Regions from separate parts of the Paenibacillus sp. P13VS genome, predicted to be linked through region 2. Evidence: predicted binding sites of a transcription regulator. Region 2 holds the regulator's gene; the other holds the start of a gene.

Region 1 (7,479 bases), on a different contig from region 2:
ACCCAATAACGAGCGCGGCCACAACGAGAACGATCGTGATTGCAGGATTCATACTGTTCACCTCCTCGTTGGTTCCTCCAAGGCACTCCTTGGGTCAATTTGCTGTTTTCAAGCTTACATATGTTTGGGAATAACGATACCTACGGCGATCCCCCGCCGATTTTCATTTCAAGTGTACATGTTACCACGTACTATTCGCCGCCTTCAGCGAATCCATAATCATGAAGGGTAAATCCTAAGAAACCGAAACCGCTTTTTTGGAAGGAAAAAGGGTTGTCCATTTCTTACAGACTCATGTCCATTTTAGTATTTGACGAAAGAAATTGTCAAGAGAATGCAGTACACTGTGTAGTCTCTGTTAATCCCATGGTAACAACTCGTCATCTTCAGAATCTTCGGCTTCATCTTCTTCAATTAAACAATTCACAACCTTACGTACCATATCCATAGGAAATCCACGTCTCATCAAGAAGGGAAGCGTTTTGCGTTTCTTCTCTGCAATGTCCCCTTTGACTTGGTTCCATTTCTTCCGCCCTGCGGTCAAAGCTGTCTCAAACTCCACATCCGCATCGACGCCTTCAAGCGCTTCAACGATGAGCTCATTGGCAATGCCCTTTTGACGAAGCTCTTGCCTTATCCACAGTTTTCCCTTCCTCTGGCCTGTCATACGCTGCCTTGTCCATTCCTTCGCAAACCCTTCATCGTCCACAAGCTTCTCCTGCTCAAGCCGGTCCAGCACTTCTTCAATTAATGGTGCTGCAAACTCTTTCTGACGAAGTCGCTGGCTTAATTCATGCCTTGTACGCTGTTTGTGCTCTAAGTAACGTAATGCCTGAACATAGGTTTGCTGCCGCTCATCCGCTACTATGATCTCTTCGAGATCTTTCTTCACAAATGTGTTGCCCCGGGTCATTCTATATTTGATCATTACATCTTCCAGAACCGTAATCGAGTACATACCGAACGTGATCCGGTACCGGGCCTGCCTGCTTTTTGTTCGTTCTACCCGTGTAATCGTAAGTTCTTCGTTATCCGGGAATTGGGAGATCCCCTCCAGTTCTGCTGTTTCGTACAAATCATCATCATGTTGATCCATTCAGGTCTCTCCCTCCTTTTTGTTTTGTTCAACTCTTTATCTTTCTGATTATGAAGTACCTATCTACTTAAAGAAAACTGCGACCAAAATGCAAAAAGCCGGGATTCCCACCCGGCACCAGCTCACTCAATAAATGTGCTAACAGCTCCTGTCCAATGGACAGGAGCTGTTAGACAGCGCGAGATCACGCGCCGTCTCCCTAGCAGGATCGAATCAATTCATCCCAATCCGGGAAGTCCAGTAAATGAACGCCTTCTGGGGCCTCCCAGCCAGGAAGAATTACTCGTTAATCTCAAACAATTCTTGTTCTTCTGCTTCTTCTTTTTGTTGATCTTCGCTCGTTGGAGCTGGAACTACTGTCGTCAGATTGCTCGCTTCACGAATTTTTTGCTCGATCACTTGAGCGATCTCTTTATGTTCTTTCATAAACTGCTTCGCATTTTCGCGACCTTGACCCAGGCGTTCGCCTTCATAGGAATACCAAGCACCGCTTTTATTAACGATATCGAGTTCTGTACCAATATCAATGATACTACCCTCTCTGGAGATACCTTCACCGTACATGATATCTACTTCTGCTTGTTTGAACGGTGGTGCAACTTTATTTTTGACAACCTTCACACGAGTACGGTTCCCGATGATGTCATTACCTGATTTAATACTCTCAATACGGCGAACATCCAAACGAACTGTAGAGTAGAATTTCAGGGCACGTCCACCAGGTGTTGTCTCAGGGTTACCAAACATTACGCCAACTTTTTCACGAAGCTGGTTGATAAAGATGGCAATGGTTTTGGATTTGCTGATTGCACCAGACAATTTACGCAACGCCTGAGACATCAGACGTGCTTGCAAACCAACGTGGGAATCCCCCATTTCGCCTTCGATCTCAGCTTTTGGTACCAAGGCAGCAACAGAGTCAACAACGATAATGTCAACAGCACCACTGCGCACAAGTGCTTCTGCAATTTCCAATGCTTGTTCGCCCGTATCCGGCTGGGACAAAAGCAATTCATCAATGTTAACACCCAGTTTACTAGCATACGTTGGATCAAGTGCATGCTCGGCATCGATAAATGCAGCTTGTCCACCGACTTTTTGCACTTCAGCAATCGCATGCAATGCTACAGTTGTTTTACCTGAAGATTCAGGTCCATATATTTCAACAATCCGGCCTTTAGGCAAGCCGCCTGTTCCAAGTGCTATATCCAGAGCCAAGGATCCGCTGGGTATGATTTCCACTTGCATGTGAGTTGACTCACCCAGTTTCATGATAGATCCTTTACCAAATTGCTTCTCTATTTGACGGAGCGCCATATCAAGCGCGGCACGACGGTCTGACAATATGCTCACACCCTTTACTGTTTATAAGATAATGATACCTTGTTTTAACACGTTTGCCAAGCTTTTTTTCGAACATACATTCGTTTTTTTTTGTAAGGCCGAGGCGCCTCTTCCTGGGCAAAACTTGCAATGAAACAGAAAAAAGAACCGCAAACAAGGCTAAATGCCTAATTCTACGGTTCTTCCGTCTGCTATGATTATACTTGATTACCGCTTTAAAAGCAATTCAAGGTATACCTAGTCCATCGCGACGAGTTTGCGCCATAAGCGGTATAAAATAGCCTTGGTCGAACGGATGCGGACCGTCTCCCGATTACCATTGATACGCAATTCGTGAATCTCCGTCTCTTTTCCCCGCTCAGCAAGAGCGATAAAAACCAGACCTGGAGGCTTACGCTCAGAGTAACCTGGACCTGCTACTCCTGTAACGGCCAGACCAAAATCGGAATCCCCTATCATGCGTACCTGCTCAGCCAATACTTTAGCAACTTCAGGGCTTACAGCCCCGGGAGCATCTTCCCCCTCCAGATAGTCATGAGGAACATTCAGCAGCTTTTCCTTGATCTCGTTGGAATAACATACGATTCCGCCTTTGAGCATGGAAGCACTGCCTGGAATCGAAGTCAGACTCTGCATGACAAGCCCTCCTGTACAGCTCTCAGCGGCGCTCAGGGTCAGACCCATATCAGCCATCATGGTTACAATTGTGTACTCTATAGGCACATCCTCGTTCGCGTAGAGGTGTTCAGGCAACCGTTCCCGAATGAGTACCTCCATGGCATCCAGCTTTTGCTTGGCCTCATTCTCACTCGGCGCCTTCGTGGACACCCGTACCGTTACTTCTCCTTCACTTGCATAAGGTGCAATCGTAGGGTCGGTTTGGCTATCAATCAGGTCGAGCAGACGGTCTTCCAATGCCGACTCACCGATCCCGGCAAATTTCAGCATTTTCGAATAAATTGGCATCTCTTTCGTAAGAACATGCTGGAACAACCAAGGTTTGACCTCCTGCTCAAACATGGGGATCAGTTCTTTCGGTGGCCCAGGCATGACAATATAATGCTTCCCGTTATCTGAGATGGCATTACCCGCAGCAAGGCCGGTTTCATTAGCCAGCGGGGTCCCTCCTTCAACCACGATGGCTTGACGCCGGTTATTCTCCGTCATCTCCACATTGCGATCCCTGAAGAAGCTTTCGATTTTATCCATGGCCATCCGATCAATATGTAGGCTGCGTCCCAACACTGCTGCTATGGCATCCTTGGTTAGATCATCCTGCGTAGGTCCGATACCGCCTGAGAACAAAATGACGTCAGCACGCCCTTGGGCAATTCGAATAGCTTCACTTAGACGATTCAGATTGTCCCCTACTACAGTTTGAAAATAAACATCAATCCCGATAGCAGCCAATTCACGGGATAAATATCTGGCATTCGTATTTACGATCTGTCCGAGCAGCAACTCTGTTCCGACTGCGATAATTTCTGCCTTCATTCAGCATCCTCCTGTATACAATGTGAGTGATCAAAGGGCAATAGGATGTTTTCCTATTGCCCTTTGCGCAAGCTGTCCTTCATAAATTACCCGTTTTACCTTAAACTTTTACGCTTTTGATAAATTAAGCAAATTTTTGTTTTTGATGAAATAATCAATGCCGGACCAAATCGTAATGATCGCTGCCGCCCAAACGGCTATAACATCAACATGTACGCCCGTATAAGAGAACGGGAAGTTGTTAAGCAGAAGCAAAACGATGGCTACGATCTGTATTACGGTTTTCAGTTTGCCCCAGCTGCTGGCCGCCACAACCGATCCATCCAGCAGAGCAATTTGGCGAAGGCCGGTCACCGCAAACTCCCGGCTGATAATGACAACAGCGATCCATGAATCCAGCTTACCCATCTCAACAAGTGAAATGAGTACTGCAGTCACTAACAGCTTGTCAGCCAGCGGATCGAGCAGCTTGCCCAAATTGGTGACCATATTGTTTTTCCGTGCCAGGTATCCATCAATTCCATCCGTACTGGCTGCAATGATAAAGATAATAGCAGCGATCAGCTGATTATACGGAAGCGAAAAACTTCCAATCTGCATAGGCTCCGGATAAAATGGAAAGTCCACGAGCAGAAACACCATTAAAAAAGGGATTAAGCAAATTCGTGCAAGCGTAATCCGGTTGGGTAAATTCACAAGACGCCCTCCCTCTTATCCTCCAATACTTCAAACAATCATCTTAATCCCGTATCCATCATTCGGAAGGTGAACATGTAAAATGCACTGAGTACACCACGGATCTCATATGTAAAAACGCAAAAAATAAAGTCAACCGTTCAAACGCAAAATCGTTTAAAACGTTCCGGCGACCTCCAAAAGATGTACTGCTTTTCACAAAGTCAGCAAAACGATGATGACTGGGCTTTATGCTTGATTGCTAGCAATGCACACTTAGTATAATATACGCCAATTGCAGTGTCAAAACACGTTTTTCACAACAAAAATGGACGTAACAAACTTATTTGAAATTGGTATATTGCAAATCAAGAGGCAGATTGGCACCATTCAAAAGCTGCATAACCGCTTGCAAATCATTTTTACTCTTACCAGTTACCCGGAGCTGGTCCCCTTGAATCTGGCTCTTCACTTTCATTTTGGAATCACGAATCAGAATATTGATCTTTTTGGCGACATCCTGGTCAATCCCCTGTTTAAAACTCAGACGCTGGCGCACTGTCCCGGATGAAGCTGGCTCCACTTTGCCATAGTCAATGTTCTTGAGCGGCAGATTCCGCTTGGCCATTTTGGATTGAAGTACATCAATGACAGCCTTAAGTTTGGTCTCATCGTCGGATACGATTGTCAATGCATCCTTATCCAGCTTCAAGCTGCTTTTGCTGCCTTTAAAATCGTAACGTGTGCTGATTTCCTTTTCGGTCTGTGTAACGGCATTCGTTAATTCCTGCAAGTCCATTTTGGACACGATGTCGAACGAATTTTCTGAGCTCAATCTGGTCACCCTTTCAATTAATCATTTGTTCTGTGTAACATTATAGAGGATTCGCCCCGGAAAAGTCTAATTTTGAGGGGTAAACAAACGAAAAAGCATTTTCAGCCACCGCTTTTGCAGTAACCAAAAATGCTTTAACGCACAGCAATCTAATATCGGCTGCGGTTGGGCTGTCTGAACATGTCGAGCACACCCAGAACGACGTGCGCAAGTCCGAAGCCCAAAATTCCGTAACCCCAAGCGCTTGGAGTCAAATAATAACCCAGGAGGCTGACAATGATTCCTAAACCTGTGACGATCCAGCTGACTGTCATAGCCATCCACCTCGCTTTACCGAAAGTTAACTGCTAGTGAAGACAACCTTATTGTCCCCCGCAGTTAAAGCCCTTATTCGCCGCTTGTGGCAGAGCCTTCGGTTCCTGCATCGGAGCCTTCGACAGAGTTCGCATTCGTTCCGGACGACGCGCCTGTGCTTTCATCTCCCAATTGGAGACGAATCCGGTTCGTGGCCTTACCATCTGTTACGACTTGCCCACCAACTTCAATGGTCGTAGCCGCAGCATATCCAGACTTAATGTACAAGCCGGTACTATCCAGATCAAACGACATACTGTCTCCATCGGCTGTCATACCAAATTGCAGTTTTTCCCCACTTGAATTTTCACCTTTATACACTTCCAGCCAGCTCTGACCTGAAGCATTAATGGTAACCTTAACCGGTTTACCTGCACTTCCGTTTACTTTGAAATTTGTAATATTACCGGATTTACCATCTTCAGCAACCGTTACAGTCCCAGCATTATCTGCAGGCTCTTGGTCTTCGGTGTCATCCGGGGTTTGTTCGTCCGTCTGACCTTCGGTACCCTCACCAGTCACGTCGGTACCCCCACCATTGCCGCCTGCTTCTCCTTCTGGCTGACCGGTTTCTTGTCCTCCAGATTCGTTATCCGGTGGAGTGGACGCTTGACCGTTATCCGTCGTCTCATCCGGTTGATCATTCGGCGTTTGCTCACTATCTGTAATTTTGGTTTGATCCACGCCTTGTGTATCCGCGTCATCCCTGTTCATGACCACATACACGTACAGCAAGGCAACAATCAGAATCGGAAATGTCCACATTAATGCTACAGACATCCATCGATTGCTGCGCTCCACAGGTCGACTCGACCGTTTTTGAATCACGGGCTCCATGGTTGCTTCCGTTTCCTCTGCCGGTACATCTTTCTTGTGTCCCTCCAGCAGCTCATCAGGGTTTAGTCCCACCGTCTCCGCATAGGTTTTAATGAAAGCTCGCACGTAGAAGCTGCCAGGAAGCACTTTATAGTCCCCAGCCTCTATTGCTTCCAAGTACCTCTTGCGAATTTTAGTCATTTCCTGTACATCGTCGAGACTCATCCCTTTTTGCAGCCGGGCCTCTCTTAACTGCTGACCCAGTTCAGACATGCTATCTCCTCCTTATGTTTATCTTTTTCTCTTTGGTTGTTGCTATCTATTCCATGATTCCGTACGGAGCATTACAGTTCGTCGGTGTAACTGGCCGTAAACGTATCATAAATAATTTCCTCATTCGGATTGTTGCGAAGTTCAATAATGATATCAAAATCGTTATAGTCATATTCTGATTCCTGCACAAAAATATCAGGATGCTCAATGACCTTGGTACTCGGCATCGTCATAATGTCCTGCAACAGATTATAATGCCGTTCACTGGAACGAATCGTACTTACAATACCATCAATGATGAAGACATTGTTTGGGTTCATTTCATCCTCGGAGAGTTGGCTTCTTATCGTTTGACGAAGCAAAGTAGACGAAACAAACGTCCATCGTTTCATCGCGCACACGCTACCGGCGATAATGGATTCCGTTTTTCCGACACGAGGCATGCCCCGAAGGCCAATCACCTGATTGCCTTCCCTTTTAAATACTTCACCCAAAAAGTCCACGAGTAACCCAAGTTCGTCCCGTGTGAAACGAAAAGTTTTGCGATCGTCCGAGTCGCGGTCAATGTAACGGCCATGACGCACAGCCAAGA
Region 2 (7,479 bases):
TCTGATTGCTGCTTTCCGTGCAACATTGGAGGAAGTGAATGAAGCCGATCTGATTTTGCATGTTGTAGATGCATCATCTGCAATGCGGGAAGATCAGATGAGAACTGTGCATGAAATTCTGCAGCAGCTTGGATCTGGCGATAAGCCTCAGTTGGTGCTCTATAACAAAAAAGATGCATGTACACCGGAGCAGCTGGAAATGCTTCCTTTGGATAAAGACCATATGAAGGTAAGTGCACTGGATGAAGCTGACCTGCTGAAGATTCGGGAGCGGATTCAGGAAGAACTGACGGGTGATACGAAGCGGTTCCGTATTCCTGCAGAGCGGGGAGATCTTACATCTGTTCTTTATAAGGTTGGAGATGTTGTTGAAACCACTTTTGAAGAAAATGATGTGATCTATCAAGTGGAGCTGCAAAAAGGGGAATATGAAAAATTCGGTTATTTACTTGAAGATTTCATTGAATTGTAATATACATGACATATTGGTATGGTAAGTTGACACGATAATCGATATTATGCGTTAGATTAGTGCAATGAAGGGGAATGAAGTAAGATGGCAAGTTTGGATACAAAGATTGTGGAGCTGCAACAACAAGTTGAGGCCCAGATTGAACAACAGATGAAAATGATTGACGGTATTACGGATTACAACCAGTGGAAGGTCATTGATGCGTTTCAACGAAAACAAGTCAGTGATTATCATTTCGCTGGTTCAACGGGATATGCATATAACGATCGTGGCCGGGAAGTGCTGGATGAAGTATATGCGGACGTATTTGGCGCAGAAGCCGCGTTGGTTCGTCCCCATTTTGCCTCAGGTACACATACGATAGCTACCGCGCTCTTTGGCGTTCTGCGCCCAGGTGACGAGTTGTTATACATCACAGGTAAACCCTATGATACATTGCACAAAGTCATTGGAAGTCCGGAAGATGGAACTGGATCTCTTCGGGACTTTGGCATAGGATACCGTGAAACCGCTTTGCTGGCAGATGGCAGTGTCGATTGGGACGCAGTTCAAGGAAATATTACTGCCACAACCAAAGTGATAGGGATCCAACGTTCACGCGGATATGACTGGCGTTCTTCCTTCTGTATTGATGAGATCGCAGATATGGTAAAACGGGTCAAGGCAATCAAAGAAGATGTGATCGTATTCGTGGATAACTGTTATGGCGAATTTACGGAGAAACGCGAACCGACAGAGGTCGGGGTAGATCTGATGGCAGGTTCACTAATCAAAAACCCTGGCGGAGGCCTTGCTGAAACCGGGGGTTACATATGCGGGAAGGAAAAATATGTACAATTGGCAGCGTATCGTTTGACTGCACCTGGCATAGGTAGTGAGGTTGGTGCCATGTTGGGAACGACCCGTGGGATCTACCAGGGACTTTACATGGCGCCGACAATTGTGGGACAAGCCATCAAGGGCAGTACCTTTGCCGCTGCAATGTTTGCTGCTTCGGGATTTGTAACCAAACCTGCTTGGAATGAGACACGCACGGATTTGATCCAAGCTGTGCAGTTCTCCTCCGCGGAGCATCTGATCGCTTTTGTACAGGGGATTCAGCGGGCTGCTGCAGTGGATAGTCATGTCGTTCCAGAGCCATGGGACATGCCTGGTTATGAACATCCTGTCATTATGGCGGCAGGTACGTTTATACAGGGCGGAAGCCTGGAGTTGTCAGCGGATGCGCCTATTCGAGAGCCATATATCGGCTACATGCAGGGGGGATTAACCTACTCTCATGTTAAATATGGCGTTTTGATGGCGCTCCAGACAATGAAAGATCGTAAATTATTGTGAGTTTATCTAACACGTCATTGACACTTAGTAATAACTAAATGTACAATAGGGTGAAGAATAGATGACTGGAAGGTTGATGAACATGGGTGACGAAATTCGCAGAAATATGGCCTTATTCCCGATAGGTATTGTTATGAAACTTACGGATCTGTCCGCTCGTCAGATTCGATATTATGAACAGCACAGCTTGATTGTACCGGCAAGAACGTCAGGTAACCAACGTTTGTTTTCCTTTAATGACGTAGAACGATTGCTGGAGATCAAGGCTTTGATCGAAAAAGGTGTTAATATTGCCGGCATCAAGCAGGTTATGAATCCGGTATCCAAGGAATCCGAAGAAGCGACAGTCATCACCGCAGATACAGAAGTGAAGCGCAGAGAACTGTCGGATACACAGCTGCACCGTTTATTGAAGCAACAGCTGGTTTCGGGTAAGAGACCTGGACAAGTATCTCTCATTCAGGGAGAGCTTTCCCGATTTTTTAATAAAAAGTAAGTTCGCATAACTTGGCGAGTGAGGGGAAATCATGCAGTTGTGATGGCAGACTCCTTGACCCGTGGAACTTTCTAATGTACAAATATAACATGCAAGCCAAATAAGCAGAAAAGAAAGGGAGAGGTATCGTGAGTTATACAAAAGAAGACATTCTCCGCATCTCTAAAGAAGAAAACGTACGGTTCGTTCGATTGCAATTTACCGACTTGCTTGGAGCTATCAAAAACGTTGAAATTCCTGTAAGCCAATTGAATAAGGCTTTGGATAACAAAATGATGTTTGATGGTTCTTCCATTGAAGGTTATGTGCGTATTGAAGAATCCGACATGTACCTCTATCCGGATCTCGATTCTTGGCTGATTTTCCCTTGGGTAGCTGAGAACCGTGTTGCTCGCCTAATCTGTGATGTTTATTTGCCGGATGGCAACCCATTCCCTGGAGATCCACGCGGCATCTTGAAACGTAACCTGAAGGAAGCCGAAGAAATGGGATTCACTTCTTTCAATGTCGGTCCTGAACCAGAGTTCTTCTTGTTCAAAACAGACGAAAAAGGAAACCCGACTAATGAACTGAATGACCAAGGTGGATATTTCGACCTGGCGCCTACAGATCTTGGTGAAAACTGTCGTCGTGACATCGTTATCACACTTGAAGAAATGGGCTTTGAGATCGAAGCTTCCCACCATGAGGTAGCTCCAGGTCAGCATGAGATCGACTTTAAATATGCTGATGCGCTTAAAGCTGCTGACCAGATCCAAACGTTCAAACTCGTTGTTAAAACGATTGCACGTCAGCATGGTCTACATGCGACCTTTATGCCAAAACCATTGTTTGGTATGAACGGTTCCGGTATGCACTGCAACCAATCGTTGTTCCAAGGCAGTGCAAACGCATTTGTTGACGAGTCGGACGAGCTGGGTCTCAGCAAAACTGCACGTCACTTCATGGCTGGAACGCTGAAGCATGCGCGTGCGTTTGCAGCAATTACTAACCCAACTGTGAACTCATACAAACGTCTTGTACCAGGTTATGAAGCCCCTTGTTATGTAGCATGGTCCGCCAGTAACCGTAGCCCAATGATCCGTATTCCAGCTTCCCGTGGTTTGAGTACACGTGTAGAGGTTCGTAACCCGGATCCGGCTGCTAACCCTTACTTGGCTTTGGCTGTTTTATTGAAAGCAGGTCTGGACGGAATCAAACGTGAGCTTTCCTTACCAGCTCCGATTGACCGTAACATCTACATTATGTCAGAAGAAGAGCGTGTGGAAGAAGGCATTCCAAGCTTGCCAGCTGACCTGAAAGAAGCTTTGAACGAATTGATCCGCAGCGAAGTCATCTGTGATGCACTTGGCGATCACGCCCTGGCTCACTTCTACGAGTTGAAAGAAATTGAGTGGGATATGTACCGTACACAAGTCCACCAATGGGAACGCGATCAATACATTACGTTGTACTAATATGGAAAGCCCTTGGCGCAATAGTGCCAAGGGCTTTTTTTGATGAATTACATAATGGGACAGAGGTGATTGGTTTCTAAGAAAATAGCAGTATTTAATAGTATATATAAATTACGCAAGAGAGTAGATACATATTTTCCATAGAACAACTATTTTAATATGTTGATAATTTCATATAAACAAGGTATAATTCAATTATATTTTTAGCAATTTAATTTTAAATCATTAATTGGAGATGTTAATATGGAACAAGCGAAACAACTCGTTGCAAGTCAGCGGGCCTTCTTTTATACAGGAAAAACTAAAAATATTGAAAATCGGATTCATGCTCTTCAGCAATTAAGACAAGGCATAGAGAAATATCAGCAACGAATATTGGACGCACTGCATACTGATCTAAATAAATCGGAAACAGAGGCCTATAACTCTGAGATTCGCATCGTTTTGGGTGAACTGGATTTTGCACTAGAACACCTTAAGGAATGGGCGGCTCCTAGAGCAGTGCCAACAAGTGCTGTTATCCCTGATGGTACAAGCACGATCTATCCAGAACCTTATGGAGTTGCTCTCATTATTGCGCCATGGAACTACCCGTTCCAACTGGCATTTGGTCCTTTGATTGGTGCAATTGCAGCCGGTAACTGTGCTGTTATTAAGCCTTCTGAACTAACGCCGGCAGTGTCACGTCTAACATATGACCTGATCACGGATATTTTTCCTGAGGAATATGTAGCTGTGATGGAAGGTGAAGTCGAAACGAGCACAGCCTTGTTGAAAGAGAAGTTTGACTATATTTTCTTCACAGGCAGCACGGGTGTAGGTCGCATTGTTATGAAAGCAGCGGCAGAGCATCTTACGCCTGTAACGCTTGAATTGGGTGGGAAAAGCCCTGTAATTGTTCACAAAGACGCCGATTTGAAGCTGACAGCTCAGCGGATCGTTCGTGGCAAGTTCTTGAATGCCGGTCAGACCTGTGTTGCTCCAGATTACTTGCTTGTACATCAAGACGTACACGATAAACTCATTGAAGAGATTCGTGAGGAGATTCAAGATAAATTCGGTAAGGATGTCATGGGGAATCCTGATTTTCCGCATATCGTCAACACACGTAACTTTGATCGACTGTCTGTATTCCTAGAAGATGGTCAAGCTCTGATTGGTGGTCGCTCTGATCGGGATCAGCTGCTGATTGAACCTACCTTGGTAGGAAATGTGGACTGGGGTTCACCTGTGATGCAAGAGGAGATATTCGGTCCCATTTTGCCGGTAATGACTTACGAGGATCTTAATCCTCTGCTCGCTGAGATTGTGCACCGTCCCAAACCGCTGGCGCTATACCTGTTCACGGAGCAAGAGGAGCTGCAGAATCAGGTTTTGGATCAAGTGTCCTTCGGTGGAGGATGCATTAATGATACGTTGTCTCATATGACTTCACATTTTTTACCGTTTGGCGGTGTAGGAGAGAGTGGTATGGGGTCATATCATGGTAAGCAAAGCTTTGAAGTGTTCTCCCATCACAAAAGCATTCTCAAACGATAACAAATGGAAGTAACGAAATAGAAATTTAGCATATAAAAAGAGGTTGTCCCGTTCAATAGGGCAACCTCTTTTTATCATTACATTACATCTCAATTGCTGTTTGGAAGAAAGACTAGTGAATATCACGGAAAAGGCCAATCACTTTACCCAAAATGCTAACATGTTTTAAACGAAGTGGTTCAAATGTTGCATTCTCAGGCTGAAGACGAATGTGGTCTTTCTCTTTGTAGAATGTTTTAACTGTAGCTTCGTCATCTTCAGTCATGGCAACGACAATATCACCGTTATCTGCCGTTTGCTGCTGGCGTACGATAACGTAATCTCCATTGACAATTCCTGCTTCGATCATACTGTCACCCACAACAGAGAGCATAAATACTTTCTGTTCTCCAACATAATGTGTCGGTAGTGGGAAATAATCCTCAATGTTCTCTGTTGCGGTAATCGGAACCCCTGCAGTGACTTTACCTACGACAGGAATGCGAGCAACACTGTGTGCAAACTGATGGGAGTGTTCTGATTCCTCTTGGCTTAATAACTCAATGGCTCTCGGTTTAGTAGGGTCACGTCTAATGAGACCTTTCTTCTCCAAGCGGTCCAGATGCCCATGAACCGTAGAACTGGAAGCCAGTCCAACCGCTTCACCAATTTCACGTACGGAAGGAGGATATCCCTTCAACCGGACTTCATTGCGTATAAACTCCAGAATAGCTTGCTGCCTGCTGGATATCTTCGACATACCGTATCAACCCCATTTTAGTAACGTTTGGGAAAATTATAACATAGAACCTCCGTTCGTACAAACATAAGTTCTAAATAAAATCCGATAAAATCAATGTTTTTGAGTCTTATATTCGTATAATCCTTCAAATCTAACAATAGTAAATAAACGAGTTGGATTCACCTAGAGATTTGCGGGGAATTTGGAGTTTGAAATAAAGCGAACAATTGTTCTAAAAATCTGTTGTACAAAACAAGTGTTCGTGTTATATTGATTTTAACAGATAGGAACAAACGTTTGGAGGACGATTAATATGAGATATTCCACTTATCAAAGTATTTACGAACCGGTGAATTCGGAAGCGGTCAAGTCTAACATAGGTAACGTTACACAATGGTTTGCAGAAGCCAAGATGCCAACATGGATATTGAAATTGATTATGGCATCGTTAATCATATTTATTGGCTGCAGCACTGTATTAACTGTGTTTGCAGGAGACGAGAACAATGTTCTTCCTGGCAGCAAAATAGCTGTTTCCCAGGGAGAGACCTTATGGAGCTTATCTTTGGAGCATAAACCGGAAAATATGGATACGCGTGTATATATAGAAGCAATAAAGAAAGTAAACCAGCTTCAAACAACTTCAATTCAAGCTGGACAGGTTCTAATTTTGCCTCAGTTTACCCCTTAAAATCACGATTCAGTGGAGCGAGTAAGTAGCAACCTTGACAAGCAGCCTCGATCATGTCAAAGTTAGTATGACTTTGTATTTTTGGAGGGGACAAGCTTGGATATAGATAGCCTGGTAGCACGCATCAATGAATTGGCTCGTAAACAAAAGTCCACTGGACTTTCAGAGGAAGAACTTGCCGAACGTGCTAAACTTAGAGAAATTTACTTAAACAACATCCGCAGTAACTTCAGACAGCAACTGGAGTCCATTGAAATTGTAGATGATGAGAACGATCAAGGCCACCAAGGCAAACTCAAACACTAAGGAAACCTAAAGATATCGTAATGATATTTAGGTTTCTTCCTTTTATTTTGAGAATGCAAATTTATAGGGGGAATGTCGGTTTGCGAATTTTGTAAGCCGATACAAAGATGACATAAGGGGGATTCTCATGGCTCGTTCGTTCGAGAGAACGGTTCGGAAAAATTCAAAGCAGTTGAATCAGCAGCGCAAAAAAAATGGTCAACCGATTTCGGGTACGCCCGGTGAGGACATTTTCAAAGGACGCAGTCTTCTGTTTCCTATTTTCCTCATTGGACTTGCGTTTTTGTATCTGTTTATGAGCACATTTCTTGTTAAAGCTCCAATGACAACATGGGACTGGGTTACGATGCTGTTGTATGTATTTTTGGCTGTAATTTTTATGCTTCGCCGTCCTTACATCAAAATCGGGAGCAACCGGATTATAACAACCAAAGGGAATCGGGAACGCTCCATTGGAGT

The links. Region 2 encodes LexA, which represses DNA repair genes until DNA is damaged. Its sites were predicted from a motif close to CGAACATATGTTCG; they were not measured.
Region 1: a site for LexA is predicted at 2,510-2,523, ahead of recA (recombinase RecA). Genes of this name have one in related genera too.

The regions. Positions count from the first base shown of each region.
Region 1 is NZ_WYEV01000002.1:145,980-153,458, forward strand. It holds gene rny (ribonuclease Y) at 1-52, opposite strand, end outside; gene GUA98_RS01790 (regulatory protein RecX) at 359-1,096, opposite strand; gene recA (recombinase RecA) at 1,376-2,440, opposite strand; gene GUA98_RS01800 (competence/damage-inducible protein A) at 2,678-3,934, opposite strand; gene pgsA (CDP-diacylglycerol--glycerol-3-phosphate 3-phosphatidyltransferase) at 4,043-4,630, opposite strand; gene GUA98_RS01810 (YajQ family cyclic di-GMP-binding protein) at 4,953-5,444, opposite strand; gene GUA98_RS01815 (hypothetical protein) at 5,594-5,758, opposite strand; gene GUA98_RS01820 (helix-turn-helix domain-containing protein) at 5,832-6,887, opposite strand; gene GUA98_RS01825 (DUF3388 domain-containing protein) at 6,959-7,479, opposite strand, start outside.
Region 2 is NZ_WYEV01000003.1:1,036,803-1,044,281, reverse strand. It holds gene hflX (GTPase HflX) at 1-472, shown strand, start outside; gene GUA98_RS09460 (aminotransferase class I/II-fold pyridoxal phosphate-dependent enzyme) at 557-1,810, shown strand; gene GUA98_RS09455 (MerR family transcriptional regulator) at 1,893-2,306, shown strand; gene glnA (type I glutamate--ammonia ligase) at 2,435-3,763, shown strand; gene GUA98_RS09445 (aldehyde dehydrogenase) at 4,007-5,302, shown strand; gene lexA (transcriptional repressor LexA) at 5,415-6,041, opposite strand; gene GUA98_RS09435 (LysM peptidoglycan-binding domain-containing protein) at 6,337-6,714, shown strand; gene GUA98_RS09430 (DUF896 domain-containing protein) at 6,811-7,020, shown strand; gene GUA98_RS09425 (hypothetical protein) at 7,148-7,479, shown strand, end outside.